Regions from separate parts of the Romboutsia sp. LXY-2 genome, predicted to be linked through region 1. Evidence: riboswitches for the same ligand, from Rfam matches in the RefSeq annotation. Region 1 holds a riboswitch; each other region holds the start of a gene.

Region 1 (8,378 bases):
AAATGATTTAGAGAAAGTTACATTTGTAGTATTGTGTCCAGGGTGGGGTAAAATATTAAAAAGATCACATCATATTGCGACTACATTAAGTGAGCTGGGATATGATGTTTATAGTGTAAGTACAGTACCTGTTATAAATAATAATATAAAAACAAGTTTAGAATATAAGGAATTGTATAAGGGAGTAAATATACATACATTAATAAAGAATGAAGACTATAAAGAAATATCAAGTGACTTTATAAACATAGCTCAAGATATAGTGGATAAAAGTATTAATAAGGTTTTATTTATAACACAAAATCCAAATGATTATTTTATTTTAGGAAGTATAAAAGGTGATTTTGAAATAATATATGAATGTGTAGATGATAACACTGACTTAGAAAATGCATTTTGGTCAAGCACTAAAACTATAGATTATGAACAAGAAATTATGAATAAAGCATCTATTATAACTACAGTAAGTACGTCTTTATATATGAATAAGAGATTTATAGAAAATAGGTCTAATGTATATTTATTAAAAAATGCAGTAAATATATCTGATTTTGAAGACAAAGGGATATATCCTGATGAATTTAAAAATATACCTAAACCAATTGTTTTGCATGTGGGAGTGATATATGATAGATTTGATGAAGAGTTATTATATAAGTTAGTTAGAAAGAATAGAGATAAATCATTTGTAATGGTAGGTACTATAAGTGGCAAGATGCTTCAAGAAAAAGAAGATAATTTATATATATTAGGTCCTAAGAATCATAATGAATTAAAATACTACATGAGGAATAGTGACATTGGTATAGTTCCCTTAAAAGATAACACAGACATGGCTATAAATTGTGACTCTATAAAGATTTATGAATATTTAGCATCAGGTTTACCTGTGATAACTACTAAGTTACCGGATGTATGTTTGTTTGATAAAGCATATATAAAAGCTGCCAGTAAGTTTGACCAATTTAATAAATATATAAATGATATCTTATTAAGCAAAGAAAATTATAAAAATGATATGAAACAATTAATAGAAAGTCACACATGGAATAATAGAGTTATATCTATACTTGATGCATTAAGAGGCAATATAAATGAAAAAGAACAGGATGATGAAATTATAGTAACTATAAGGAAGTCATTTAAAAGAAGCTTAGAACAAGAGTATGATCCATCTATTGAGTCATCATATGCAATGACATACTTCGAAGATGATATTGAAACGTGTTTAAAGCATGCTGAAAATGCTTATAGAAATAGAAATATAAATCATACATTTAGAAATTACATTCAAGCTTTATTAAAATTAGGAAAGATAGATTATGCTGTAAATGAAATATTAAAAAATAATAACATACCTGAAGAATATAGAGCAGAATTAATTAGTCTAGCGAATAATAAAAAGCATAAAGAATTTATAATAAAATTAATTATGAAAGATTATAACTATTTAAGAAAAAATTTAGACTCTTTATATACAAAATCTATATATAGTTTTGAAATAGAGGATTATGTTAAGAGCAATGAGCTATATAGCGATTTATGCGAGAGTAAAAAAGAGATTCACAATACACCTATTGTGAATAGGGATGTAAGTAAGTTATTAGCTATGGCTGGTAAGTGGAAATCATCTGAAAATGTATATTTTAATTCATTAGAATTGATAGATAAGTATTTAAATAGAAAAAGTAGATTGAAAAAACACCAATCTTTATTTGATGTTAATGTAAAAACATGTCATTTGTGTAGCAGTAAAAAATACAAATTAATAGCTAAAAGACCTGATGGAATAGATATTGTTAAATGTGAAGAATGTGGGTTAGTATTCACAAGTAAAAAACCATCTGATGCAAATTTAGGTGAAATATATAAATATGAAAATTATTATAATGGTGGGATATGTGGTTATAGATTTGGATATGAAAATTTAAACAAAAAATTAATGTTTTCGAATAGATGTAACTGGATTAATAAAAATTCTTTAGCTAAAAATAGTATATTGGATATTGGATGCAGTACAGGTGATTTCTTGGAAGTTATGAAAAATAATGGATGGAATACATATGGTATAGAAATTTCCGATTATGCATATAATATTTGTCTTAATAAAGGTATAAATATGTATAATAAGTCATTAATTGATTGTAAACTTGAATCAAATAATTTTGATTGTATAACTATGTGGAGTGTACTAGAGCATTATACTAATCCTATGAGGGAATTAGAAGAGGTATATAGAATATTAAAAGAAGATGGTAAAATATATATTGCTGTTCCGAACAACACAAGAGCGACATTATCCGGAGAAAATTGCTATGAATATAATTTATCATATGAACATTTGATATATTTTGACACAGATCCTTTAATTCAAATGGTTAAGAAAGCTGGGTTTAAAATAGAGCAATGTTTTTATGGGAATTTGGTGCATTTATATGATATGACGCCAATTGGAACACACATATATCTATCTGCTACAAAATAGAAATTATAGCAACTGAGCTACTTTTATTTTAGTACGAACCAAATAGTGTTAGCTGAAAATGTATAAGTTTATACTGTGATATATGAAGAGGATAAGTTGAGGTAAAGAGGAAGTCTAGCTGAGAAGAGTAAAGAAAAAGATATGTTAAAATAAGTACCAGTATGATCATATATAAAAAGATTTGTTACTTAAGCTTAGCATCCAAGTCATGTTAAGAAAACACTGAGAAAATCAATATAATGTCAGATTACTATATAAAAGTGGATGAAACTGCACTTAAGGTAATAGATGACAAAGGTAAAGAGTTGAAATCTAAAAAATATATCTAGATATATAAAACAGGTTTGAATCTCTTTCATAGGATTAAAAATACATATAAAGTAGTTTTAAAAGTTAAATATAATAAAGCCGATAGCAGTGAAATCTAATTTCTAAGCTATCGGCTTTATTATATTAAATTCAAATTATTTATGTAGCTGTAAATTTTTTTGCTCTATAAATAAATAATATAGAAAAGTTATTTATTGTTAAAAATTGTTGCAAATACTTGATAAATATTCGAATATAGTATAATATTATACTAATATGTAAAAAAATGTAAAATTAAATAGGCAAACTTAAAGAAATTTAAGGACGCAAAGCTATAGGGGCTAAGGTTTTAATAAAACTATGTCAGCCAGTTGTCAAAGAGTTTATAACTTTTTGTTATCATTACTGATAAAAAAATATACTCTTTAATAGGGTATTTTTTTATAGGTAAAAACATACTACAAATTAGAAAATATAATATTCGAAAAAATTCTTAAAAGTGAGAAAAATGGAATAAAATGAATAATAAACACTAAAAAACATGTATAATTCCTTATTAAGAGAAAATTAATCGAATATTATATTATATAATTAATTTAGTTATTTTGTTTTAACTATATATAAAGAGTGATGATTTATATTTTAAGTAATTATAACTACTCTTTAGGGTAGTTTTTTTGTTGAAAAAAATATAAAAATGATAAATAAAGGAGGAATATATGGATACATATGGATTAATGAAGATGAGTTTAGATGCTACGGACTTAAGGAGTAAGGTTATCGCGAATAATATTGCTAATATAAATACTGCAGATTATAAAAGAAAGTACGTTACTTTTGAAGAGACTTTAGAGGGGAAGTTAGAAAATGCAAAGATTGAAGTCAAAGTAGATGAAAATTCCATTATGAGGGAAGATGGAAATAACGTAGAACTTGAAAGTGAAAAGGTAAATCAGGCAGCTACTACTCTTCAATACAATGCTTTGGTAAGTTTAACAAATACAAAAATAGCCATGATAAAAAGTGTAATATCGGGGAGGTAATTAGATGAGCGTTTTTAGTGGAGTGAGAATTAGTGCAAGTGGTTTATCTGCTGAGAGAATGAGAATGGATATAATATCTTCAAACGTAGCAAATGCGAAAACCACAAGAACTGAAAACGGTGGAGCATACGTTAGGAAGGTAGCATCATTTGAAGAAAATTATGATGAAAAACTTGGTATGCTAGGTGTGAAAACAGTATCTATAGAGGAAGATAAGTCGCCTCTAAGAAGGTTATATGAGCCTAATCATCCAGATGCAGATGAAGAAGGATATGTTGAATATCCAAATGTTGATTTATTGGTTGAAATGTCTGATTTAATAGCAGCATCTAGGTCATATGAATCTAATATAGATACATTGAATGCTCAAAAAAGTATGATATCAAAGGCTTTAGAAATAGGTAGATAATAAGGAGGAAATATTATGCAGGATATAAGTAGAATAAGTTCTACAAATTTAAATTCTAATCTATTTACAAATAGCATTGGAAATTCTTCGATTAATAATAAACAAGTTGCAGATGATAAGAAGTCTAATTTAGAATTTTTAGATGTTATGAATAATACTTTAAATAAAGTAAATGAATCTCAAGTTAATGCTAATAACATGATAGAGGGATTTATAAAAGGTGATGATTTAGCTATGCATGATGTTATGTTAGCGGTTCAAGAGTCACAAATGTCTATGCAACTTATGTTGGAACTTAGAAATAAGCTATACGAGGCTTACCAAGAAGTAAATAGAGTACAGTTGTAGTCTATTAACAAGGAGTAGATAAATGAATTTACAGGAAATTGCACAAAAGATAAGCGGATTTTTACAAGAAAAGGTAAATCAATTTAAGGAGCTAAAAATAGAAAAGAAAATAGCTCTTATAATAGGGTTCGTTGCTATTATCTCATCTATAGTATTTGGAGTTAAGTACATAAATGACAATAAGTACAAAGTTTTATTTTCGGGCCTAGATTCAAATGATGCATCAGTGATATCTCAAGAATTAGAATCTAGAAAGGTAGAAACTAAAATAGAAGGCGATAGTATATATGTACCAAAAGAAGAAGTTGATAAATTAAGACTTGAATTGTCAAGCAGTATTTCAAATGGTTCAAAAGGGTTTGAAATAATGGATGAAGGTACTTCATTTGGAATGACTGATGAAGAATTTGAAATAAAAAAACAGAGAATGATTCAAGGTGAAATAGAAAGGACAATAAAAACCTTTCCACAGGTTGAAAATGTTAGAGTACATATAACAAATGGGGAACAATCTGTATTTGCTAAGGAGAGTATTCCAGGGAGTGCTGCAGTATCTATAAATTTAAAACCAGGATCAAGCTTAAAGCCGGAACAAATAAGATCAATAATGTCTCTTGTATCGGCAAGTACTTCAAATATACCTAAACAAAATATTGAAGTGGTAGACCAAAATATGAATCTATTATCAGAAGGTTTATTTGATGAAGAAGGCAATGTAACAAGCACTAATTCTAGTGGAATAGATATTGCTAGAAATGCAGAGAAAGATTTAAGTAATGATTTAGAAAAATCTATTGTGAGACTACTTGAACCAATATTTGGTCAAGGTAAGATAAAGGCAAGTGTAAATGCTGATTTGAATTTTGATACTAATGAAAAAACTGAAATTGTAATAGATCCGAATAAGGTCATTAAAAGTGAATCAAGAAGTGAAAATAGTACTACGGAAGAAGGAAATACTGGTGGTGCTGTAGATAATAACATGAATAATGAAGGAAATAGTAAAACTGGAACTACTAAAAGTAAGGAAGAGAATGTAGAGTATGAAGTTGGAAAGACTGAGACAAAAACCATAAAAGCACAAGGCGAGGTAAACAAAATAACAGCATCTGTTGCCATTGACGGGGATTTAGCAAATACTACTATAAAAAATGTCAGAGATATGGTGGCGAACGCTATCGGCATGGATGCTAGCAGAGGTGATGATGTTGCTGTTGTCTCTATGAAATTCGGTTCAAATACAGGAGATAATGCGATAAATAATTTAGAAGATGAAGGAATAAACAAGGTGCTAAAGATGACAGCTTATATAGTTGCAGGAATATTAGTTTTAATAGTAATTTTACTAGTAACTATGTTTATACTTAACAAAAAGAAAAAATCTATTGAAGAGTTTGATGAAGAAGCTGAGATTGATTTAATAAATCAAAAACTGGAAGAAATGGAAAAAACTAGGTTAACTAACATAGAAGATGAACAAGAGGATTTAACATTAGAAGAAGAAGTAAGAAAGTATGCTTCTGAAAATCCAGATCAAGTTACTGAACTTGTAAAGAGTTGGTTAAACGAATAAAAGGTGGTTGTTTAGTTTGGAAAGTGAAGTTGTTAAAACAGGAAATGCATTTGACTTAGGCAATATACCTAAAGTAAGAAAGGTTACTGGGGCTAAAAAAGCAGCAGTACTTTTAATGACTTTGGGAGCTGATGTATCAGCTAGTATAATAAAAAATCTATCAGACAAGAAGATTCAAAGAATTGGGGTTGAAATAGCCAATATAAATACTGTAAATGCTAGAGAAAGAAGAGAAATACTCCAAGAATTCATAGAATTAAATAAGGGTAAAGAATTTGTATTAGAAGGTGGTATAGCATACGCACAAACTCTACTAAATGGAGCTCTTGGCAATCAAAGGGCAAATAAGCTTTTAGAAGGTATAAAATATGATGCTTATACTAAGCTTTTTATGACAGCGAGAAAAGCTGAGCCAGAGCAAATACTTGCATGTATACAAGGAGAAAGTCCTCAAACTATAGCTATAATTCTTGCTCATATTCAACCAGATAAGGCAGCTACGATTTTAAGTGAATTACCTGATAAGATAAAAAATGAAGTTTCACTAAAAATAGGTGCGACTTCATCTGTCTCTCCAAGTGTTATAAAGGCAATTGACAAGGCAGTTGAAGTTAAACTATCAAAGCTTGGTCAAAGAGAGATAGAAAACTCTGGTGGTGTTGATAGCTTAGTAGATATATTAAGCAATGTTGATAGAAAAACAGAAAAAAGTATTATTCAATATATAGAAGAAAGAAACTTGGAACTGGCAGAGGAAATCAAATCTAACATGTTTATATTTGATGATATTGTTAGATTAGAAAATACTGTTGTACAAAGAATTCTTAAAGAAATTAATGTAAAGGATATTGCATTTGCTCTGAAGGGTGCTAATAAAGAAGTAGCAAATGTTATATTTAGGAATCAATCGCAAAGAGCATCTCAAGCTCTTAGAGAAGAAATTGAGATGTTAGGAAAAGTAAAGATATCTCAAGTAGAAGAGGCTCAACAAAATATAGTAAATGTAATTAGAAGACTTGAAGATGCAGGGGAAATAACTTTAACTAGAGGATCAGATGATGAGTTTATTGTGTAGTAGCGTAATTAAGGCTGATGATGTAAAAATAAAAGGTAAAAAAGTAATAAAAGCTTGTACTAAAGCCTCTGATGAAAGTTTAGTAGATGAAGCACAAACTCAAATACAAGAACAATTAGCTGAGAAAGTTTCAAAAGTTGAAGAAGAAATAAAGTTGAAAATGGAACAAGCTCAAATTCAATATGAACAAATTATAAATTCAGCTCATGAGGAAAGTGAAAGGATAATAGAAGAAGGTAATAAAGGTGCATCAAATATAGAGAAGAAAGCTTACGAACAAGGATATAACCAAGGCGTTAAAAATGGTTATGAAGATGGATATAAAGAAGCATATGAAGATAATATTGAAAAAGCTAAGTTAGAAGCTAGTGAAATATTAGAAAAAGCTAGTCAGGTATTATTTGAAGCAAAAGATGAAGTAGTATTACATATGAAGGAAAATAAAAAAAATATAGTTGATCTAGCTATAAGTATATGTGAACAAGTTTTAAGAGAAAAATTTGAAGATACATCTTCACTTAACAATTTAATAATTAGTGCTATTGATGAGTATGAGTTAAGAGAAAACTTTGTTATAAAGGTTAATCCTATATATAAAGAAACCTTGGATGGTGAAATTTTAAATCTTAAAGAAAATTACAAGTTAAATGGTGATGTATTTGTACTAGGTGATGAATCTATTGAAATGGGTAATGCAGTAATAGAAACTATAAAAGGCAAACTTGTTGTTGGAATCGAAAGTGTGTTATCTAAGGTAAAAGAGGAGTTACTATGATTGATATATATTATGAAAAATTGATAAATAAAGTAAAAGATATACCCTCTATCACTTGTGAAGGTAAAGTTAAAAAAATAATAGGACTTACAGTTGAAGTTGAGGGTATAAAAGCTTTTGTAGGCGAATTGTGTATTGTATATAACAACTTAGGAGCGGAAATAAAGTGTGAAGTTGTAGGATTTAGAGATGGTGATGTAATATTGATGCCACTTGGAGAATTGGCAGGTATAGGTCCTGGGTGTAGGGTTGTAGGACAAGGCATACCTCTTAGTGTTAGATGTAGTGAGGAACTTCTAGGTAAGGTATTAGATGGATTAGGAAATCCAATTAATGAGGGGAAAATACTTAGTGGTGAAAG
Region 2 (8,378 bases), on a different contig from region 1:
AATGGAAGATTTCATTATTTAATATGGATGTTGCTTATAATAAAACTTATAGTACCAGTAGGTCCAGAAAGTAATATAAGTATATTCAATAAAATACCAGCTTATAATGTTTATAAATATAATGCTGAAAATACTAATGAATATTATGAACAAGCAGGAAATAAAGAAAACACAGGTATACAAGAATCAGAAAATAATATTGTAACTGGAAGTTACAATAATAATATAGATATAAGTGGAAATATTGAAAGTAGCATCAAAGATTATTTACCTTTTATATGGATAATAGGAACAATAAATATAATAGCTGTAATGTTATTTTCACAGATTTTCTTATGTAAGAAGATTAGATTAAACAATAGAGACAATGAAAATAGTATAGAAGAAAATTTAGATAGGTGTAAAAATAAAATGGCTATAAATAGAGATATTAAAGTTGTTGTAAATGATTTTGTAAATACACCTTCACTATTTGGAGTAATAAAACCAAAAATCCTAATACCTAGTTCTATGATAAATCTATCAGACAAAGAATTAGAGTATATATTTTTACATGAGTTAGCTCATTACAAAAGGAAAGATATATTATTTAACTATATTTTATTAATTCTTCAAGCTATTCATTGGTTTAATCCAGCAATATGGTATCTCTTTAAAAGAATTAGAGAAGACATGGAATTAGGCACAGATGAAATAGTACTTAAAAATCTTGATGATAAAGAACATAAGGAGTACGGAAAGGCAATATTAACAGTATTAGAAAAAATAAAATCTTCAAAATTCACACCTGGAGTGTTGGGTATTATCGAAGATAAAAAGACTGTTAAAAATAGGATAGAGATGATTAAAAATATGAAACTAAATAAGAATAAAAAGCTAGTATTCACTATATTTGGTATGATAGCAATAATCTTATTAGGTGTAATATTACTTACAAGTCAAAAAGAAAGTGAAGAAAAAGATTATATAGATGAGTTATATAGTTATAAATCACAATATATTGGAGATGCAAGCAACATAAGTAATTTAGTAAATAAGTTACCACTATCAAAGTATAAGGATGAAGGAATTGAGTTGCAGACAGAAACAGAACCTTATGGTTTGAATATGTCTTATACTATAAAAGGCAAGAATGGTGATGAACTTGTAAAATTAGAAAATGATATATATTCAAATAGTGCAGTATTATTTTCACTAATAAGCAATTTAGGATATGTCCAATATGAGGTTGAAATAGGAAATGATAAGATTGTATTAAAACATTCAAGAGAAGAGATTAGCCAAAGGCTTAATATAGATATAAATTCTGTAGGAAATGATATAGAATCCTTTAGAAAATTTGTTATAGAAAAGAGCTTAAATAATATAGGGGATTTAGATTACTTAATTTCAAATGCATTAATTAATTCAAGGGAAATAAGTAAAGATGGGGAAGTAGCAACAGAGGGACATGTAATATTAGAAAAAGAAGAAAGTGAAAATTCTCTTAAAGTATACTTAATTAGTAGTGGAGGTAGCTTTGGGTTTGAAAATGGTATTTTTACGATAATTTCAGGGTATGGATCGATTCCAATGGTGATGGATTTTTCAAAAGATAAAAATGGAAATCTAACTCATGTTAACACTGAATTGCCTATGGATGGAGCTGACAATGAAAGCTCAATAAAGAAGATGTTCCCTAAACATTTACATAAAGCTGTCTTAAATGACGCTTCTAAATACAAAGATGCAATAGAAAGGCAACAAGAAGCGCAAGCTCAAATATACTTAGATAGTATAGGGAGAAATGCTAAGGTTCAAGCTGAGCCAGTAGAAAAAGAATTAGCAGATATTAATATTAACGCTTCAAATACTTTAATTGAAAATGAGGATTTGTTTGCTTATCCATATTGGATTGGAAATAGAGAAGAAATAATCGATGGTGTTAGATATATTTATGAACAATCTCACAGTAGAGACGCTGGATATGATGTGATATCTTATACAAAGAAAGATGATAATGACAATCTTATTGAGCAATATAAATATAGAATTAACGGAGTAAATCCTGAGTTAGTACAATAAATTTATAACTCTAATTATGTAATAATATGTATATATAGAAAGAAAAAGATGATATAATTTTATTGAAATATCTTAAAGAATCTAATTAGAAGAATATATATATTGCATAAGGGGGTCCCCATGAGAATAGCAGTAAATAAATCATATATAAATAGAGGAAATCTATTTTTTACTGGAATATCATTAATTGTAGTAGGAATTGTTACCTTATATGGAAGAGCAGATTTTTTAAATATGGTAATGAAAGCTATATCATTTGCATTTATATTAAATGGAGTATCTCAAATTATAAGTGTATTTGTAAATAAAAAAGATGATGTAGCCAATAATGCGACTTTAAGTCAATCTATGTTAAATTTAATATTAGGAACTAGCTTATTGTTATTACCTAATGTATCACTATCAATATTACCAATAATATTTGCACTATATTTAATACTAAATGGCATAGCTAAACTAATTACTATAGCTATATATTTAAAAAACGATATAAATGTAAAGTTAGGTTTAGTAATGAAGTGTATAATTTACTTTGTATTTGGGGTTACATCATTACTAGATCCTTTGATACATTTAAATGGAATTTTATTTATTATATCAATATATTTATTTTTATTTGGACTAGATTTTATGAAAGATTTTATTAGTGAAATAATACCACAAAAAACTAAAAACAAGATAAAGCGTAAAGTTAGAATAACATTACCTGTGTTTTTTGTAGCACTAATGCCACATAGAGTATTAAAAAAAATAAATGAATATTTTGATGTTAGTAACGATATAGGAATAAGTAGTGAAAACAATGAAGAACCTGATTTAGAAGTATTTATACATGTAACTCCTAGTGGAGTTGGTGTAGTAGGCCATGTAGATTTGTTTTATAATGGAGAGATGATGTCTTATGGTAATTATGATGAATCATCTTATAAGCTATATGGTATGGTAGGTAGAGGAGTACTATTTAGTTGTGATAAAGAAAAATATATTGATTTTTGTATTAATTATGGCAAAAAGACACTATTTAGCTATGGGCTAAAATTAAATGAAGCTCAAAAGCTTAGTATAGATAATCGAATTAAAGATATAAAATCAGATTTAGTGGAATGGAAGCCTCCAGTAGTATTAGCAAACAAGGACGAAGATATGAGTAAGTATACAGATTATGCAAGTATGCTATATAAATCTACAGGTGCACAGTTTTTCAAATTTAAGTCGGGTAAATTTAAAACTTATTTTGGATTAAATACAAATTGTGTACTGTTAGCAGATAGTGTTATAGGACGTTGTGGAACGGATATTTTAGGGGTTAGTGGAATAATTACACCAGGAGCTTACTATGAATACTTGAAAAATGAATTTGCCAAAAGAAATAGCATGGTTGTAACAAGAAATATTTACACGGATAAGTCTGTAAGTTTAAAAGAAGAGAAATGTTTATAAATTATAAAGACGCTTTACTTTAAAAGAGTAACAGTGTCTTTTTTTATCAGAATTATAGTTCATTATTGATTAGGATAACGTTATCAATAATTAAGTTAAGATATCCACCATTTTTAATATGAAAATGCATCTTAATGATTAAAATTTGATTTAATAGCTGTGGATTATACAAAGTTATTAACAAGTAAGTTTAGCATACCATTATATTAAAATAACTGAAAAAATAATACTTTCAGCAATCTAATCTATCTTAAAATAAAAACTTCTCTTTCCATAATATAGGTAAGAGAAGTTTTTTTGCGATAAATTAAATTATATATTTTAAGAATTTTTTTTACATTTTCTACAGATACCATTAAAAATGATGTCGTAGGAAGTAATAGATATGTTTTCTTCTTCTGAAACAGAATTAATAAACTTATCTATTGTATCTGACTCAAGGTCATAAATCTCACCGCAACTATTACAAATTAGATGAGCGTGTGAACTTACATTTTTATCAAACCTATCAGGTTGATTAGGCATGCTAACCTTACTTATAAAGCCATTGTCAACTAATTGAGCTAAATTTCTATACACAGTTCCTAAACTTAATTCAGGGTTATCTTTTTTTAGATGATTATAAATAAAATCAGCTGTAGGATGTATATCACTCTCAAGTATTGTATCCAGAATTAGTTTTCGTTGTTTTGAGAACTTCATAACATTCCTCCTTTAGAATAATAATAGTAATTATTATTAATATTATTCTAAAAAAATATACCCTGATTGTCAATTATTATTGTATGGTAAGTTTAGGAATACATATTAATACAATTAGAATTTTTCAGATTTTACTTCAAAGTATGATTGAGGATGGTCGCATACTGGACATTTTGCTAATGCTTTAGGTCCTACGTGAACATGGCCACAGTTCATACATCTCCATTCAACTGATTCTTCTTTAGCAAATACTTTTTCTTCCTGAACATTCTTTAATAGTTCTAAGTATCTTTCTTCGTGTTGCTTTTCGATTTTACCAACAGCTCTTAATAAGAATGCTATTTGAGTGAATCCTTCTTCTTCTGCATCTTTAGCAAATTGCTCATACATATCAACCCACTCGTAGTTTTCACCACTAGCAGCATCTTTTAAATTTTCTTCAGTAGTAGGAATACCTTCATGTAATAGCTTAAACCACATTTTTGCATGAGCCATTTCATTATGAGCAGTTTCTTCGAATACTGCAGCTATTTTGTTGTAACCTTCTTTTTTAGCTTGAGAAGCATAGTAAGTATACTTGTTTCTAGCTTGAGATTCACCTGCAAAAGCGGCCATTAAGTTTTGTTCTGTTTTAGTTCCTTTTAAATTCATAGTTAATACCTCCTGAGTAATAGTAGTAATGATTACTATTATTATATTAACCATCTTTAGATTTATTGTCAACAATTTTTTATGATAGGTTAGAAACTTTTAAATATTGTGCAAGATCAATATAGATTTATTTATGAACCTAGTAACATAGAATTAATAATGTTAATATTTAAATATAGATATATAGAAAGGGTGAATATTATGATTAGAGAATTAGAAAATAAAGATATAGATAAAATAATGGAAATATGGCTAGAAAGTACTATAGAAGCTCATAAATTCATGAAAAAACAATATTGGGAGATTAACTATGATACTGTAAAAAATGTGTACATACCAATATCGAATACTTTTGTATATGAAGAGGATGATATTATAAAAGGATTTATAAGTGTTATAAATAATGAGTTTATTGGTGCTTTATTCGTTGATATAGAATCACAAGGGAAGGGCATAGGTAAATGTTTAATAAATTACACATTAGCAAGATATAAAAAATTAAATTTAGCAGTATATAAGGATAATTATAAATCAGTTAAGTTTTATATTAATAGAGGATTTAAGATAATTAAAGAACAAAATAATGAAGACTCGGGATATATAGAATATATTATGGAAAGCACACTCTAATAAAGTGTGTTTTTATACTTTTGATATAATAAGTAACAAGGATATAGAATGATGGAAATAAATTGGAAAATAAATTTCGATACTAGTTATTATAGATTACCTACAGATACAGAATACCATACAAATAAATTTTAGGTGATATATATGTATACAACTATTAGTATGAGTAATTGATATATAATTATCTTAGGGGGCTAATTATATAAAAAGGAGAGAAATTAAATGGGGAAAGATAAGTTTATTAGAATCTTATTAATTACTGTAGGAATTATATTATCAATTATAGGAATCAATGGATTCTTGGCTCCGGCAAATTTACTTAGTAATGGTTTTGCCGGAATAGCAGTTCTTGTAGACTATATGTACAATATTAATATGGGTATTTTTATATTCGTAATAAATATACCTATATTTTTATATTCTAGAAAATATGTAGATAAGGAGTTTTTCTACAGTAGCTTAATAAATATGATTATATATTCTATAGCACTAGGATTTACACAAGATTTATTTGCATTTATAAATATCGATGATATTATGATGCAATCAATATTTGGAGGAGTTTTTGTAGGTATAGGATTAGGATTAATTTTTAAAGCTAATGCATCTTTAGGTGGAATGGATATTGTTACAGCTATTTTAAAAATAAAGTATGATATACCTATAGGATTAACATTTTTATTAATAAACACATTAATAGTGTGTGCTGGTGGGATGATATTTGGTGTTAGGCTGGCTATGTACACTATAGTATCTATGTACATAACGTCTGTAACATTAGAAGCTGCAAAAAATTGCTTTAATAAACAGAAATCTATTTTGCTTATATCAGATAAATATGAAGAAATAGCTGAAGCCATAATGACTAAGATACATAGAGGAGTTACTTTCTTAGAAGCTGAAGGTGCGTATACGAATAATAAAAAGAAGTTAATTTATTGTATAGTATCATCGAATCAAGTTATTAAGGTAAAAGAATTAATATATGAAACTGATGAAAATGCATTTGTATCTATTAATAATGTAGATGAAGTAAGAGGTGGAGGGTTTAAAGTAAAAGCGCTATAGATGAATAAAAGACACTAGTTAATTGGAGAAAGAAGAATTTATAAGAAAATTTGAAAAAAAATAAGTAAGAAATCATACCAATTATTTACAAAGTGCCTTAGGACTGATATAATCAATTACATCATTAAGTACAATTTTACACATAGAAACGTTGAAGCATACTCTTAATATGGGCACCTTGAGTATGTTGAGTTAGTGATGCAACCGGCTATGATTTTTAATCATAGTCTTTTTTTGTTTTAAATATAATTCATTTAACTATGAAATAAACACTAGGCAAAAAAAGACTATAAAAATTAAAATCAATGGAGGGAACAGAAATGAGTAAAAGGAATGGTGTAAAAAGGTTATTATGTTTTATATTTGCATTTATATACCTAGTATACAACTTTAATCCTGGCCTAGTTTTTGCTACAGAGACCAGTAGTCATATGTCAGTAAATATTACTACTGATTCTCAAAAGGTAGAATCAGGTTCATATGTGAAATTTAAAGTTGATTACAACATCAATAACAATGGAGCATTAAAAGAAGGGGACTATATGGAAGTCCAAATTCCTAAAGGACTTGAAAATGTACAAATTGGATGGGAAGGAAATAAGCATTTCAAAGAAATACAGAAAGTATCTGATAGGGTGTATAGACTTGTATTTGGACAGAATGTTAGGTTAGGCTTTCAAGGATACTTTGGATTAGGGGCCATGGCGAGGAATAATACAAACTACGATATCGATGCTACGGTAACTGTATCCCAAGGAGATATAAAATCTAGTAGCACCATAACAATAAGCCCTGAAAGACATGGGGAAGTAGGTACAGAAAATAGAGTTTTAATTAAATATGCACCGACAAATCCTAAGAATAATTACTACACACAAGTAGCTGCACAACGCGGAGAAATTAAACCAGGTTGCAAGACGGTTGATTTCGTAATAGAAGTAAATACTAAAAATGGTTGTTTAGATAAGGTAATTGTAAGTGACCAATTACCTTATGGTATGGAATTAGTAGAAGATTCACTTAAAATTAAAAGGTATTATAACGGTCCTTATGGCATGCAAATAAAAGATGCTAGAGATAAAGTAAAGGATATAAAAAAGTCAAAAGATAATTTTCTCGTTGATTTAGGAAATTTAAATTATGATAACTTAATAACTAAATCTGACACTAATATGTATAGAATAGAATATACAGTAAAAATTTTAGATGATACAATGGAACTTTTGAATACAGCAAAAATAGATTATACAGAAAATGGAGTCAGATTAACTGGAAAAGAAGAATTTGAAGTAATTCCATTTGATTATTCTGGATCTACTATTGGATATAAAAAAGTAGATAGAAACTTTATAGAGCATAATGATCCTAATCAAATCGTTACATATACTATAGTATTTGAAAATAGCAATAGATTTGATAAAGGTGGAATAAATATATTTGATAAATTACATGGAGATGTTAAATATGTTTCAAGTGAAGAGACAGATTACTTTGATGTAAATTATGATGAGAAAACACACATTGTTAATATAACTAATAAAAAAGCATTAGAAGAAAATGTTAGACAAGAAATAAAAATAGTAACAGATTTTTCAAATGTAAAACCTGGGACGACTGTTTCAAATACTCTTTACAATCAAGACGGTAATAGAGTAAGTAACACAGTTAAAACAGAAAAAGAGGAAACACCTTTAGTGCCAGAGGAACCGACGAAACCGGAAGTACCAGTTGATCCAACGAAGCCGGAAGTACCAGTTGATCCAACGAAACCGGAAGTGCCAGTTGATCCAACGAAACCGGAAGTGCCAGTTGATCCAACGAAA
Region 3 (8,378 bases), on a different contig from region 1:
CAAATAATTCATATGCTGGATGATTTTTCACTTCTTCTTTTAATGCTTCTAGCTTTTCTAAAGTATTGTAGTTTTCAGTTACTTGTGTTTTACTATCATCTGTAAATAAATCATTTTCTATTTTTTTAGATAATACATCTTCTTTATAAAACGCTACTTCACTTAAACTTGCCCATCCTTGACTAGCTTCTACAAACTTAAATTTGATTCTTCTTGCATTAACATTACTCATGTTAAATTCTACAATATCTGTAGTTCTATCTCTATAAGTTCCTTCTCCTACTAGATAGAAGTCATTTCCTTGTGCTTCATTTGAGGCATATATTTCAAATACATGTGCAAATCCTTTACCTCCTGCATCACGTCTTGAAGCATAATCCATTTTGCTTATTTCTTTAACATCACCTAAGTCAAATATAACTTCATTTGTAAATGAACTACTATTTGGCTTATTTGTTTCCCAATGAGTATTTATATTTCCATCTATAGCCTTAGATATCACGCTACTTCCGTAGTTTCCAGCATTATTACTTATAGATTCTACTGGTAATTTAAACTCTTTATTGTATTGTTCTAAATTTGTGAAATAGCCAAACTTAGACTTTTTAACTGTATAATCTTCTGATACTATAACAGATATCTTCTTAGTAACTACATTGTTATCAGAATCAGTTATTTTATATACAACTTCAAATCTTCCTACTTTATTTTCTTCAAAATTACTTGATTCAACTTCAATTCTAGGTGTTAAATCTCCATCTTCAGCGTCTACTGCTGTAATACCTTCCATTATATTAAGTTCATCACCAAGTTTTAAAGATTTATTACTAGCATTAATTTCTGGCTTGGCATTATTTGTTGTTACCTTAGGATTGGCTATTACTCCATGATCTGAACCATTTCCATTTCCACCATCATTAACTTCTATAACTAATTGATTTACTCCACTAACTGGAACATTTATATGAACCATATTATCTTTATGTTTTAACACTGGTGTAGTAGCTAGAGTTTTTCCATCTCCTACTATTTTAAATGTTATACTTGAGTAGCTATTTTCTTGTAGCAACATATCTACGCCTAATAATGCTTCAAAGTTTTCGTATCCTTTACCTGATAAATCATAAGTTATCTTTCCATTTGCGTGTATTCCAAATCCTTTATCAGAGGTCTTTATTTCTCCATTTACCCTACCTTTTATATTAGTATTCCTTCTTGGTGTTCCCCACTGAGTCTCTACTGAATTCCATTCTTCATCAGATAAATAATCATAATCACTAACAACATTTACATTTAATATTTCTTTAGTAGTTACTCCTTCATCTGTAATAACATATTCTATTGGATAAGTTCCCTTTTTAGTAGTATCAATATTACCATTTACTACAATCTTAGAAGTTATTTCTTCACCGCTATAACTATACGCTTTTGCTAAATCCATTTTATTAAATTCTTCATTTAACTTAATACTTATCTGATTTTGCTGTAATTTTATAATAGGTGTATGTGAATTTATTTCAGTAGCTTTTCCTTCGTTTAGTCTTTTATCAAAAGGTACAACTTTGTACATATTATTTTCTTCAAAATTTGTTCCTTTATCTATAAAACTACCTGTAGATGTAAATCCTACCAATTTATTATTTCTATAAATTTCATATCCCATTAAATGTTCTTTGGATTCTTTATCTATATCGAAAGATAATTTTACATTTTCTCCTTCTTGAGTAATTGATACTTTTACGTTCGGTTCTTGAGTAAATCCTTCACCTTTATATTCTATATAATCATAATTTGCGTACCATATTTTCTTATCTGGCTTTTTGTATTTGCTTACAAGTTCTTTAGTTTCATTAGACACCCAGAATCCATGTCTTTCAAAGTATTCAGTTAAGTCTAGTTCTAAAGCTATACTTGAATAGTATGCTAGTTTATTTAATTTATCATTACTTTCATTACCAACCTCTAGTGATACATTGTTTTCTCTGTATAAACTATTTAGTTTAGCCCAATATCCTGGATATGTCATTTCTAATTGCCAAAATACTGCTAGCTTTTCAAAGAAATCACCATCATTATAGATATTGTTATCCGTTGCTAATACGTTTTTATATACATGGCTTTCAAAAGGAATTCTTTTGTTTGGTTTATTATAGTAATAAGATGAATATTGAGGTAGCATATTATTAGTTACTTCTCCAATCGTTCTTACACCTATATCCATTTTATGTCCTATCTCATGATCGACACCCCATCCACCAACATCAGTTAGTAAATTAACCATGACATCACGTTGAACTCCTATATGGCCACCTGCAGCATACATATATCCATAGGGCTGTGCAAGTCTTATATTTTCTCTAGTATATTTTATATCATTAGTTTCATTTCTTCCGTCTATACCTTGATATTTAAAAAGCATATCCATATGGTCATCCCACATCTTTACAGAATCCATTGGATTTTTTCCTTGATTTATAAATGCTTCATATGCACCTGTTGCAGTACCTGTTATTACCATGTGATCTGTAACTAATTCAAAGGTATCTATTACTTTTCTTTCCATTACATCTGGCTTATTTTTTGAATCTTCATCTACATTTTTCTTATACTCTTTTAATAAATTTATAAATTCTTCTTCATTAGTATTTTTATCAAATATAGGGAAAGCTTCTACACCTTTCGCAAATCTTATAGTAGGTGCTTTTCCTTGTTGTTCCTCTGTATAAGGATTTACTATGTATACTGGCCCTCCTGGTGTTACACTATGCTTATACCAGCCATCATCTTGAGTAACTTTCGGAACTGTTATTACATTCTTTCCAGGATGTAATGATACTGTTCTTCCCCAGCTAGCAAAACTTCCTTCTTGTTGAGAGAACATAAGCTGCGGAAGTGGCTTACCTTCTTCAACATCAACATATACAGTAACAGTCTCTCCAGGCATAGCAACTACCCCTGTTGGTTGATTATTATTACCAAATCCAAACTTAAGATTTTTATCATTATGAGCATTTCTATCACCTTGTTGCTCTACAACTACAGTTTTTATATTTTGAAGTTGACCTGATATTATAGATTTAGCATCTTCTATGTCTTGTTTAAATAAATTGTATAAAGGATGATTTTTAACTTCTTCTTCTAATTTATTTAATCTTTCTATAGAATTAAATTCTTCACTTACACTATCCATAGCTATACTTGTAAATAATCTATCCATCTTTTCTGATGTAATATCTTGTCTATAAAGTCTTAAATCCCCTATTGATGCCCAATCTTGATTGGCTTTATCAAATACTAACTTCACTCTTTTAGCTTTTGTTGGATTAAATCTTATTTCTAGCACATCATTTGTAGTCGTATATCTACCTTCACTAACTTTTTGGAAATTATCTCCTGTGCTCACCGGCGATATATATATACTAAAGTTTTCTGCAAACCCTTTACCACCATTTCTAGATTTATAAGTTAAACGATTTATAACTTCAGCTTGATCTAATGTTAAAGTGACCTCATTTTTAAATGATTCACTATTAGGTCTTCCTGTTTCCCAATGTGTGTTAACATCTTCATCTATTGCATACTCAATTAAAGAATTTCCATATCTTCCACCGTTATTTTCTATTTTTGATATATTGTTACTTTGGACTCTATACTCTTCATCATAAGTATTTATATATTCACTATAAAATACATCGAATTTTTTTATATTAGCACTTCCTGCTTCTATCTTACCAAATTCCACTAATTCTTTTGCTATATTTATTTTTTCTATATACTCATTCTCTAAAGCATGTCCTTTAACTGCTTCAAATAAGTTGTCAATCGCTTGGACTGTAGAAAACTCTGGATTTACTTCATTCATACTAGAATCTGTAAATAGTCTGTCCATCTTGTCTTTTACTATATCTTCTTTGTATAATCCAAACTCATTAGCTAGTGCCCAGTTTTCATGACCTTCTTTATATACAAATTTAACTCTTCTTAATTCTGTTGGTTTAAACTTTATCTCTAAAGTATCTGATGTTATACTATGGCTTCCCGAACTTATCTTTTCAAATGTATCTCCGCTAGTTGTTTTTGATCCATAAATATCAAAAGACTTAGCAAACCCTCTAGATACTTTATTTAGATAAGTTATTCTATCTATTGTAGTAAGGTCGTCTAAAGTTATGATTACATCATTGGTAAAGCTTGAATTGTTTGTTTTACCAGAATGCCAATTTGTATTAACATCTCCATCTATAGCTCTATCTACTGAGTTACTAGCATATTGACCACCATTTGTAGTTATGCTAGTTATATTTTCTCTTTTTATTTTAAAATCTTCATCGTACTTTGCTAACCTATCATCATTACTTGATAAAAACTTTGATACCTTAGCATCTACATACTCTAAATTTTTACTTTCTAATAATATTCTTGCATTATCTATATCTTCTTTTATATCTTCATAAAGAGGATGAGTCATAGCCTCAGCTTCAAATTTATCTAATTTTTCTAAGGTATTAAATTCTTCATTTATTTGATTTTTTTGTTCATTTGTAAATATGTTGTACATTTTATCTATCATAGAATCTTCACTATAAAACATAAACTCTGATGCAGATGCCCAGTTCTGATTAGCTTCTTTAAATTTAAACTTTACTCTTTTAAAGTCAGTTGGATTAAACTTTATTTCAACTAGGTCTCCAGTTGAACCGCTATATTCTCCACTAGTTGCTAAGGTAAAATCATCTCCTTCATCAGTTAGTGATGTATATACTTCTACTTGTTGTGCAAATCCTTTACCTTTAGCTCCATCTTGTCTTGCTGCATATACTATTCTACTTATATTAGTTATTTCATCTAATGTAATTACTACTTCATTTTTAAAATCTGTATTATTTGGTTTCCCTGTTTCCCAATGTGTACTTAAATTTCCGTCAATAGCTCTATATATTACTGATGATCCATAGTTTCCACCATTGTTAGTTATTGAAGTTATTTTAGAATTGTCAACCTTGAATACCTTATTGTATTCTTCTAAATATTTACTATAAAATAAATCAAATTTACTTATAGTTGCTTTTGTTGACTGTGTTTCTTGAGTTTTTTCCTCTGATACACTCTGAACTATTTCACTGCTTTCTAGTTCTTGTGCTAAAACACCGATTGTGCTTGCTGAAAAGTTTGAGATTATCGCAACCATAGTTATAGCTGCTATTTTTTTCTTATGCATTTTATCTTCCTCCTGAATTAAATTCCCCATCAGAAGTACATTAAAAAAAGCTACTCAAAAGAGTAGCTTTTATACCTAATAAATCTAATACTTTGCACCATAAATATGCATCAGTATTTTAAATTAACTAAGCTTAAAAACAAAAAGTATAATGTACTCTTTGGCAACTGGCTAGCATAGTTATAAACCTTAGCCCCTATAGCTTTGCGTCCCTAAATTTCCCTAGGTTTGCCTATTATATTTTCTAAGCTTAAATTACCATAATTTTGCAATAATTTCAATTATTTTTTCTTTTTCTATAAATTTTTTTAAATTTATTTTATATATTATCTATAAATTTTCCCGTATTTATTATTTTATAATTATAAATATTACTAAGCCTTAGCATCATTATTTTTCTTAGAGTATATCCTAGTCATATATAAGTATATAGGAACTACAAATATCATACCACCTAATCCCCAAACTATCTTCATAGGTGCATCTATACCTGCTTTTATAAGCAATACTATACTTACCGCTACTGCAAATATTGGTATAATAGCTCCTCCAGGTATTTTAAAGTTTACTTCTTTACCTGCATATTTCTTTCTTAATATTAGTACGGCTAAGCAAGTAGGTATATATTGAATAAATCTAGATACAACACTTATTTGAGATAATGTTGTAAATGATCCTGACCATGCTATTAATAAAGTTCCTATAACAGACACAATAACTGCTATATATGGAGATTCGTTTTTATTAGTTTTGCTAAAAGATTTAGGCATTAATCCTTGATCTACTAAAGCTTTAGCTGATCTTGGTGTAAATATAGATGATGCAATATTTATACCTCCAACAGATACTATAGTTCCTATAGTTATTACATAACCACCTATAGGTCCTACCATTTTAGTAGCAGCATCTGCAACAGGAGTAGATGATCCTACTAGTCCATCTCCTAACACACCTATACTTATAGCTAATATAAGTACATATATTACTGATACAACAAACATTACTGTTACTAATGCTTTAGGTACATTTTTCTTAGGATTTTCCATATCTTTCGCTGCAACAGCTAGAGACTCAAATCCTGTAAAAGCATAGAATAAAGATATTGATACTGCTACAAATGCAGATGAAGTACTTTGACCTTCTGGTATTATTACAAAAGGTGTAAAATTAGAACCTTTCATGAAGAATATACCTACAGCTATAAATAACACTATTGGAACTAATTTTCCTATAGTCATTATATTATTTAGGTTCTTAGATTGCTTCATACCCATAAGGTTTATCGCTCCAAGACCTCCAACTAAAATACCAATTATTATATTTTTAGTAAATGGTTCTGCTGCTTGTGGCCATACAGATGACAATGTAACTGCAAAGAAGTTTGCCATAGTCGCCCAAGCAATCATACTAACTATCCATTTCATAAATCCAACTTCAAATCCAACAAACTCTCCAAATGCCTCTTTTGCATAAAGATACGGTCCTCCATCAGTATCAAACCAACTTCCAGCTTCAGCAAAACATAAAGCAATAGATACTGCTAAAATCATACAGAAACCTAATACTAATATACTAGACGGACCTACATTTGTATAAGCATCCCCTGGTAGACCAAATATACCTGAACCTATTATTGCATTGATACCTAATAATACAATACTCCAAAACCCTAATTTAGCACTTTTTTCCATCGTAATTCCTCCTCATACACTTTCTTGTATGCTTATAGTTTTTTTGTACTAGCTGCTTCTTTTACTAGCGCCTTAAATATTTTTTTCATACTATCACAATCTTTAGTCATCATTTCTGGATGCCATTGTATTCCTATTACAAATTCATCCCCTTCTTTTTCTATAGCTTCAACTAATCCATCTTTTGCTGTAGCAGAAACAATATATCCTGGCGCAACCTTATTAACACCTAAGTGATGGAAACTGTTCACTAAAACCTCTTTTTCACCTAATATTTCATATAACTTAGTACCTTCTTTTATTTGTGCTGTATGTGTCGGTATATTAGATAAGTGTTGCTGATTATGTTTTATATAAGATCCTTCAATTAAAGATAAATCTTGATATAAACTTCCTCCTTCAGCTACATTTATCATTTGCTCTCCTCTACATATACCTAATACAGGCTTCTTCATTTCTAAAGCATACTTTAATAACTTCATATCAAAAGTATCCCTTTTAGGCATTATTGAACCTAGCTTATTATGCGGTTCTTCCCCCCATATAAGAGGATTTACATCTTGCCCCCCTGATAATATAAGAGCATCTATGTTTGATACTTGCTCTTTTATTAACTCATCATCATATACAATAGGTACAATATATGGTACAGCTTTACACATAGCTACTGATTGTATGTAATCGTTATTTACATAAGCTCTTTCATAACCTGGGAACATCCCTCCCTCATCGATTAATAGATTGCCTGATATTCCTATTACTGGATATTTCTTTTCAGTCATTTCCTTCACTCCTTAACTTGTTTATAAATAATAAAAATGCTACTGCTTTATAAAAAGCAAGTAGCATGCCAATGTTTTTTTATTTTATCTATAATTTAGAAATCATTTTCCCAGATATAAGATATATAAGTAACTTTAGAAGATTTTATTTTGTTTTAACTGTAGTATATTTAACAAAGTAAAATAATCTTCTTCCTATTTAACAGGTAAAATAGGTATATATATTTTCCTATTTCATTACCTATTAAATGATTTCCAATATATTATTACCTTTTCTACTTAATTCACTTCCCTTTCTACCTGGCTCACAAATTATTAACTCTAAATCTTTAAGTATATTAAGTATCCCCCTTACCTCACCTTCTGTTATGCTATAGCCTAATTCATTTAGAGAACTAACGATACCATTTCTACCAATGTTTTTGTTAAGCTCGCTAGCATTTTTTAAGCATTCCATAACTAACTTTGATTTTTCTATAGATGTTTTCTCATTTAATATACTTATTTCTTTGCTATAATCTTTATCTATATCTATCAAGTTATGAGGCAAATCGTGAGCTAAAATAATATTATCATTACACATAATATCAATATACATAGCCGCATTTTTTAGTTCTCTTATATTACCCGGCCATTCATATTCATTAATAATCTCTTCAACCTCTTTACTAATCTCTCTTTTACTTT
Region 4 (8,378 bases), on a different contig from region 1:
CTAGATAATAGTACCGATAAGGTTCTAGTAAATCGTGAAACGATAATCTTTTGATTAAGTTTATCTATTATTGGTATTTTTAGTTTTAGTACACTTAAAGAATATGTGCCATGTTCTGTTTTAAAATAAAATTTAATTCCAATTATCACCATAATAACTAGTGACCAGATTGCAATTACGTTTTTAGCTATAAATTCACTGGATGATATTAAAATTTTGGTTACTATTGGCAAATTCGTTCCTAAACTATTAAATAAATCCAAAAACTTAGGCATAACAAAAGTCATAAGCACTGCTACTACTAGTACCGCTACTACAGCTAATACCGATGGATAAGTCATAGCAACTTTGACTTTATTATTTATTTTATTTTCTTTTTCGTATTGTTCTGCCATTCTAAGCATAATGCCATCTAAATTACCTGTAACTTCTCCTACTTCTACCATACTAACTAATAGTTTAGGGAATATTCCATCTTGTTTTCTCATAGCTTCAGATAACATTTCTCCTTTGGCTACATCTTCATCGATATGCTTTATAGCCTCTTTCAACTTTTTATTTGTTGTTTGATTAGCTAGTATCGTTAGTGATCTATTAATAGTTACTCCTGCATCTATCATAGTGTAAAATTGTCTACAAAACATACTTATATCTTTTAATGTTACTTTTGAGAATAAATCCATTTTTATTTCTTTACTCTGAACTATCTCCTCTATTTTTAAAGGATAGTAACCATTTACTCTTAACATTGATATTACATCACTTCTTGACTCTGCTTCACACTCTGCTTGCATTCGTTCTCCTGACTGATTCATTGCTCTGTACTTAAATTTTGCCAAGTGATTCACCCCCATCTATTTATTACATATATATCGAAATAAATTCATTTATTGTTGTTATTCCATCTAAAACTAAATTTTTACATTCTTGTGCTAATGTTGTCATTCCTTTTTCTATAGCTATGTCTCTTAGCACATTCGAATCCTTATTTGCACTTATTATATCTTTATGTTCCCTTTCTATCTCCATTATTTCATATACACCGATTCTATCTTGATATCCAGTATCATTACAATATCCACAACCTTTACCTTTAAATAGGATTACTTCTTTATCTAAGCTTTCTCCTAAAATACCTTTTTCATATATATCTGCCTTGTATGATTCTTTACAATTATTACATATTTTTCTAACTAGTCTTTGAGCTATTACTCCTGTTATTGCTGTAGATACTAAGTATGGTTCAACACCCATATCTATTAGTCTTGTTATTGTAGATGGTGCATCATTTGTATGCAGTGTACTCAATACTAAATGACCTGTAATAGCAGCTTTTACCGCTACTTTTGCTGTTTCTTCGTCTCTAATTTCACCTATCATTAGTATATCAGGGTCCTGTCTCAAAATACTTCTTAGTCCACTAGCAAAAGAAACTCCGTTTTTTGCGTTTACATTAACCTGATTTATTCCATTCATAGTGTATTCTACAGGGTCTTCTATTGTAATTATATTAGTTTCTTCTGAATCTAGCTGTTTTAGTATTGTGTATAATGTTGTAGACTTACCACTACCTGTTGGGCCTGTTACTAGGACTATACCCGTTGGTTTTGATATTATTTTATATAACTTCTTTAAAGATTCATCACTCATTGCTAATACTTCTATGCCCATTTTAAATGTACTTCTGTTAAGTATTCTTATAACGATCTTCTCACCACTAACAACTGGAATTATAGATACCCTTAAATCAACATCTTGATTGTTTATCTTTGTTAGTATTCTTCCATCTTGAGGCACCCTTTTTTCTGTTATATTAAGTCCTGACAATATCTTGATTCTTGTAACTAAGGGGCCTAGGCTTTCTTTTTGTAATGTATTTACTATTTGAAGTTTTCCATCTATTCTATATCTTATCCTAACTTCGTCTTCAAAGGGTTCTATATGTATATCCGAAGCTCTCATTTCCACTGAATTTCTAAATAGATATTCGACCATTTTGACAACAGGTGCATTTTTTACATCATCTATTTCATCAGCTTCAATTTCCATAGCCTTATATTCAAGACTCTCTTTAGATAATTCTTCAGCTGCTTTACTCATCTGCTCACTACTATAATATCTCTGTATAAATTTATTAATATCATTTCTATTAGTAATATATGATTCCACTTCAAAACCTGTAGATATAGCCAGATCATCTATAGCATATATATTAAGTGGATCTGATAAAGCAACTTTTAGTTTATTTTCAATTATTCCAAATGGAATCAGTGTATATTTTTCGCATAGACTCTGAGGTACTAACTTTATTACTCTTCTATCAAAAATAGTCTCATTAAGATTTATTTTTTTGATACCAGTTTGCTGTTCTACAGCATCTATAATCTCATCTTCGGTTAAAATATTTAACTCTACTAATACTTCTCCTATTTTTTTACCTAATATTTTTTGTGATTGCAGCGCTTGATTTAGTTGATAATTTGTTAACTTGCCAGCTTCAACTAGTATATCACCCAATCTTTTTTTATTTAAAATGTTCATATTTAATCAAATCCTTCTTTTTGTATTATTCTATGACTTAAATAATGTAATTTTCATTTATTACATAAAAAAGGCTATGTTCTGTAAACACTCATAAATATACAAGCGTTTATAAAATATAGCCGGTTGCACCACTAACTTCATATACTCCAGGTGCCCAAATGCAGAGCATATTTCACAGTTTCAAAATATTATTTATAATAATTATACCATAATATATATCCATTTTTTGTAAATAATATCACTTTTTGATATTATCCATCGATAAAACCACATAAAAAAGACCTAGCACAAAGTGCTAGGTCCTAACCTACTCCCTCAAACCACTAATAATTTAGTAGAGCGCGTTGAAATTTGGGGCGAGGAGAGCAATACACTATTGAACCCATTCGCAAGCCCGAACTTGGCTTGCATGGGTCAATAGTGTATTGCCGACGACCCCCATATTTCAACGATAGCCCACTAAACCTACTAGAATAATATACTTACTGATTCGTTAGAGAATATCTTCTTTATAGCATCCCCAAATAAAGGAGCCACAGTCTTAATTTGTATCTTATCTATCTTCTTATCTTCAGGAAGTTGTATAGTATCAAGTACTATTAACTCAGTTATAGCAGACTCTTCTATTCTGTCTATAGCTGGGCCTGATAACACACCATGTGTACAACAAGCATAAACATCCTTAGCACCAAACTCTCTTAATGCATTAGCTGCGTTACATATTGTACCAGCTGTATCTATCATATCATCTAATAATATAACATTCTTACCTTTAACGTCTCCTATTATATTCATTATTTCAGATACGTTAGCCTTAGGTCTTCTCTTGTCTATTATAGCTAGAGGAACGTCACCTTCTAAAGTATTAGCAAATGCTCTAGATCTTGTAACACTTCCTAAGTCTGGAGATACTACAACTAAATCTTCTATGTTCTTGCTGTTGAAGTAATTAGCTAATATCTTTCCACCTTGTAAGTGGTCTAATGGTATATCGAAGTATCCTTGGATTTGAGTTGCATGTAAATCCATTGTTAATACTCTATCTGCTCCAGCAGCTGTTATTAAGTTAGCAACTAACTTAGCTGTGATTGGATCTCTTGCCTTAGCTTTTCTGTCTTGTCTTGCATATCCGTAGTAAGGAATAACTGCTGTTATTCTACCTGCAGATGCTCTTCTAAGTGCATCTATCATTATTAATAACTCCATTAAGTTATCATTAACTGGACTATTAGTAGATTGAACTACGAAAACATCACAACCTCTTACTGTCTCATTGATGTTAACATTTATTTCACCATCACTAAATGTTCCCACTTGGCAATCAGCTAAAGGTACACCTATGTAATCAGCTATCTTTCCAGCCAATTCTTTTGAAGCATTACCTGCTAGTATTTTAATTTCACTTCCGCTAGTATTCATTTTATCCTCCCGAAATTTAAAACTATGATACATATTATATTAATCATCTTAAGCTAATTTTTAGCTTAAAAGAATCATCAAATTAAGATTATTTGTTACCTTTTTGATTTTTCTTTTCTACCCAACCTTCTTTGTTTACCTGTCTCGCTCTTGCTACTGCTAAAGCTCCTTCAGGTACACTGTCAGTTATAGTAGACCCTGTTGCTACATATCCTTTTTCTTCTACTGTTACAGGAGCAACTAAGTTTGAGTTAGATCCTATAAAAGCATTATCTTTTACTATTGATTTAAATTTATTTTTACCGTCGTAGTTTACAAATACTACTCCGCATCCTATGTTTACATTTTTACCTACGTGAGCATCTCCAATGTATGATAAGTGTGATGCCTTAGAATTATCTTCTATAGTAGCATTTTTAACTTCTACGAAGTCTCCTATTTTTACATTGTTTCCTATATTACTCTTAGGTCTTAAGTATGCATATGGTCCAACATTAGTGTTTTCTCCAACCTTACTATCTACCACTGTAGAATTTATCACCTCTGTACCATTGCCAATTATTGAGTTTGTTATACTAGAATTCATACCTATTATACATTCTGAACCTATTTCAGTATTTCCACTTAACATAACTCCTGGATATATTACAGTGTCATTACCTATTTTTACGTCAGCTTCTATATAAGTAGAATTTGTATCTATTATAGTAACTCCATTTACCATATGAGATTCATTTATTCTTCTTCTCATTATTTCTTCAGCTTTAGATAACTCTACTCTAGAGTTTACTCCCATAAGTTCTTCTATTGTAGAACCTTCATAAGCTCCAACTTTTTGACCTTTATCTCTCATTATTTTAATTGTATCTGTTAAGTAGTACTCACCTTGAGCATTATTATTATCTAATAAGTCTAGTGATTCTCTTAAACTCTTTCCATTAAAACAATAGATTCCTGAGTTTATCTCTTTTGCTTTCTTTTCTTCTTCGCTAGCATCTTTTTGCTCTACTATCTTTAATAAGTCATTATTTGTATCTCTTATTATTCTTCCGTATCCTGTTGGATTTTCTACAACTGTAGTAAGAACCGTGGCATGATAGTTGTTTTCTATATGATAGTCAAATAGTCTCTTAAGAGTTTCTTCCTTTACTAAAGGAGTATCTCCACATAAAACTACTATTGTGTCATTGTCATTTATGTATTCCTTTGCCATCATAACAGCATGTCCAGTACCTAATTGTTCTGTTTGCATTGCTATCATGCTACCTTCAGGTAATCTATCTTTTACAACTTCTGATTCGTGACCAAGTATTACGACTATATCGTTAACACCTGAATTTTTAGAAACACCGATTACGTGGTTAACCATTTCTTTACCACATACTTTGTGTATTACTTTTGGATATTTAGACTTCATTCTTGTTCCTTTGCCAGCGGCAAGGATTATAGCTTTAAAATTCATCTTTGCACTCCATTCAAATAAATTTGTTATTATATATATTATTGTTTATATTTTTATGTATTATGTAAAATATTCGTTTTGTATACAATTCTTTCATTTCCATAAATAAATATAGCACTTTTTGACGAAAAAGTATACAACAAAACGAAATTTTCCATGCAAAAAAGAGTCGAATAGTTCGACTCCAAGCAAAATCTCTTTTATATTCAAAATTATTCAGCCGCAACTTCTAATTGAGCCACTGCTTCTTGATAAGCCTTTAACACAGACTCTTCTAATACTTGTCTCATTTCTGCATTTATTGGATGAGCTATGTCTCTAAAATTGCCTTCCCCTACTTTTCTAGATGGCATAGCTATAAATAATCCATTGTGCCCTTCTATTACTTTTATATCGTGTACAACAAATAGATTATCGAAAGTTAATGAAACTATACATTTCATTTTTCCCTCATCTGTTATTTTTCTTACTCTTACGTCAGTTATCTTCATAACTTAATATCCCCCTTTTGATTTTGACTGTTTTAATAAGTGTAAATATATTTATCTAAATAATTAATTCTATGGAGTTAGAGAATATCCTTTATTATTTTTATTTTTTTTACCATTTCTTGTGAATATTTCTACTCTTCCTCGTCAATTATCTCATTTATCTCATAAACCTCATCAAATTCTTCATTTCTGTACTCGTCTATGAATGTTTTTAAATTTGGCTCAACTGATATTTGTCCCCCATTAACATCAAGTTGTATTAAAGAAATATAATCTTCTACCATTTTCTCTTCTGGTGTAATAGTAGAAATAAATACTCCTGTTCCTATTACTTCTGCTCCAAATTCAGTCATAAGGTCTACCATCCCTTTGATAGTACCTCCGCCTCTCATGAAGTCATCTATTAGTATAACTTTACTATTTGGCTTTATTGCTTTTCTTGGTAAACTCATACTTTCTACTTTAGAGTTGTTTCCACTTACATATGTCATGCTAAGTGTAGGTCCCTCTGATACTTTTATATCTTTTCTTATTATAACTAGTGGAAGATTCATGGCCTTTGCTGTCATAAGTGCCATTGGTATACCTTTAGTTTCCATAGTTACTACACAATCTGCGTCTGTGTAATCTATATTTGATGCAAATATCTTTCCTATCTTAGAGGCGATACTTGGATTGTATATTAAATCTATTAAATATAAAAATCCACCTGACAGTATTCTTGAAGGATCGCTTATTTTTTCACATAATTCTTTTAAGAATTCTTCATTTTCTGCCTTAGATGTTTTTGGTATGTACTTAACCCCACCAGCTGCACCTGAGATTGTGATTACTCTGCCTAATTCCAGTTTCTCAAATACATTTTTCACTACCAATAAATCCTCACTTATTGTAGATTTTGCTGCATTAAATTGGTTAGTGAAATAGCTTAATGTGAATATCTTATTTGGGTTGTCCGATAATATTTTAACTATCGCACCAATTCTTTCCGTTCTTTTAAACTTCATTAAAATCCCTCCTACAATTGCGATTGTTTAACTTCAAACTAAATAATGCATAACACACGGTGTTATGATATAATATTGGTTATGTTTTATTATAATTTCAAATATATTATATATATAGTCTAGTATATGTATATTAAGCATAAAATATTGAACATTGTACTATTATACCACAAAGATAGTTCATATTGTAGGACTTAATTAAAAAGAAAGGTGGTTTTGTTATGAATATACATTTTATAGGAGTTGGCGGTATAAGCATGAGCGCCTTAGCTGAAATATGCCTAAACAAAGGATACAAAGTTTCTGGTTCTGATGCTAACGAATCTTATCTATTAGATAAGCTTAGATCACAAGGTGCCAACATATTCCTTGGACATAAAAAAGAAAACATATCTGACGATGTTGATATGGTAGTTTACACTGCTGCTGTTCATGATGACAATGCTGAACTTGTAGCTGCTAAAGAAAAAAATAAACTTATAATGAATAGAGCTGCTTTCTTAGGGCAAATAATGAGAGAATACAAAAACTCAATAGCAGTTTCTGGAACTCACGGAAAAACATCTACAACTTCTATGTTATCAACAATATTTGAGTACGCTCATTTAGATCCAACTATACTTGTTGGTGGTAACTTAAGTGTTATAGGTGGGAATGTTAAAATAGGTAATTCTGATCATTTCATAACTGAAGCTTGTGAATATGTTGATAGTTTCCTAAACTTTAACCCTAAAATATCTATAGTATTAAATGTAGAAGAAGATCACCTTGATTATTTCTCTGGTCTAGATGAGATAAAAGCATCTTTCAACAAGTTTGGTAAATTACTTCCTAAAGATGGATACTTTATTATAAACGGTGACGATCAAAACACTGATGACATATTACATGAAGTAAAAGCTTCTATAATAAAATACGGTAGAGAAGAATTCAACAATGCAATAATAAAGAATATAGACTTCTCTAGTGAAGGCTACGGATTATTCGAAATAGAATACAACAAGGAAAGCTTAGGAGTATTTGAACTTTCTGTTCCAGGACTACACAACATATACAATGCAACTGCAGCAATACTTACTGCATTTGTTTCAGGTATAGACTTAGAAACAATAAGAGAAAACATAAAAGCTTACAAAGGTGTTGGTAGAAGATTCGAAGTTAAAGGTACTTACAACGGTGCTTTAGTAGTGGATGACTATGCTCACCATCCAACTGAGTTAAAGGCAACTTTATCTGCAGCAAAGAAGATGAAAAAATCTACTTTATGGTGCATATTCCAACCACACACTTACACTAGAACAAAATCTCTTTTAAATGAATTCTCTGAAGCCTTCTATTCAGCTGATAAAGTTATAATAACTGATATCTACGCTGCAAGGGAAGACGACCCAGGCGATATACATTCAAGAAACTTAGTTGAAAAACTATACCAAAATCATGTTGATGCAGTGTATA

Evidence for each region. Region 1 has a riboswitch for cyclic di-GMP ahead of ACI48P_RS12285 (flagellar basal body protein). Riboswitches for the same ligand answer to the same signal wherever they lie in the genome.
Region 2: another riboswitch for cyclic di-GMP. It lies ahead of ACI48P_RS15930 (hypothetical protein); the one in region 1 lies ahead of ACI48P_RS12285 (flagellar basal body protein).
Region 3: another riboswitch for cyclic di-GMP. It lies ahead of ACI48P_RS15105 (NPCBM/NEW2 domain-containing protein); the one in region 1 lies ahead of ACI48P_RS12285 (flagellar basal body protein).
Region 4: another riboswitch for cyclic di-GMP. It lies ahead of ACI48P_RS20705 (GspE/PulE family protein); the one in region 1 lies ahead of ACI48P_RS12285 (flagellar basal body protein).

The regions. Positions count from the first base shown of each region.
Region 1 is NZ_JBKFGI010000006.1:234,435-242,812, reverse strand. It holds gene ACI48P_RS12290 (methyltransferase domain-containing protein) at 1-2,485, shown strand, start outside; cyclic di-GMP riboswitch class I at 3,086-3,173, shown strand; gene ACI48P_RS12285 (flagellar basal body protein) at 3,514-3,837, shown strand; gene flgC (flagellar basal body rod protein FlgC) at 3,842-4,246, shown strand; gene fliE (flagellar hook-basal body complex protein FliE) at 4,262-4,594, shown strand; gene fliF (flagellar basal-body MS-ring/collar protein FliF) at 4,617-6,167, shown strand; gene fliG (flagellar motor switch protein FliG) at 6,184-7,242, shown strand; gene ACI48P_RS12260 (FliH/SctL family protein) at 7,223-8,017, shown strand; gene fliI (flagellar protein export ATPase FliI) at 8,014-8,378, shown strand, end outside.
Region 2 is NZ_JBKFGI010000009.1:91,298-99,675, forward strand. It holds gene ACI48P_RS15900 (M56 family metallopeptidase) at 1-2,064, shown strand, start outside; gene ACI48P_RS15905 (HdeD family acid-resistance protein) at 2,185-3,504, shown strand; gene ACI48P_RS15910 (Fur family transcriptional regulator) at 3,826-4,206, opposite strand; gene rbr (rubrerythrin) at 4,321-4,857, opposite strand; gene ACI48P_RS15920 (N-acetyltransferase) at 5,059-5,487, shown strand; gene ACI48P_RS15925 (YitT family protein) at 5,710-6,555, shown strand; cyclic di-GMP riboswitch class II at 6,691-6,774, shown strand; partial or broken gene ACI48P_RS15930 (hypothetical protein) at 6,876-8,378, shown strand, end outside.
Region 3 is NZ_JBKFGI010000008.1:297,165-305,542, reverse strand. It holds gene ACI48P_RS15105 (NPCBM/NEW2 domain-containing protein) at 1-5,218, opposite strand, end outside; cyclic di-GMP riboswitch class I at 5,378-5,461, opposite strand; gene ACI48P_RS15100 (APC family permease) at 5,593-6,909, opposite strand; gene ACI48P_RS15095 (gamma-glutamyl-gamma-aminobutyrate hydrolase family protein) at 6,942-7,691, opposite strand; gene ACI48P_RS15090 (sigma-54 interaction domain-containing protein) at 7,936-8,378, opposite strand, start outside.
Region 4 is NZ_JBKFGI010000019.1:37,579-45,956, reverse strand. It holds gene ACI48P_RS20710 (type II secretion system F family protein) at 1-839, opposite strand, end outside; gene ACI48P_RS20705 (GspE/PulE family protein) at 862-2,541, opposite strand; cyclic di-GMP riboswitch class II at 2,653-2,736, opposite strand; gene ACI48P_RS20700 (ribose-phosphate diphosphokinase) at 3,013-3,963, opposite strand; gene glmU (bifunctional UDP-N-acetylglucosamine diphosphorylase/glucosamine-1-phosphate N-acetyltransferase GlmU) at 4,052-5,425, opposite strand; gene spoVG (septation regulator SpoVG) at 5,638-5,916, opposite strand; gene purR (pur operon repressor) at 6,048-6,923, opposite strand; gene murC (UDP-N-acetylmuramate--L-alanine ligase) at 7,145-8,378, shown strand, end outside.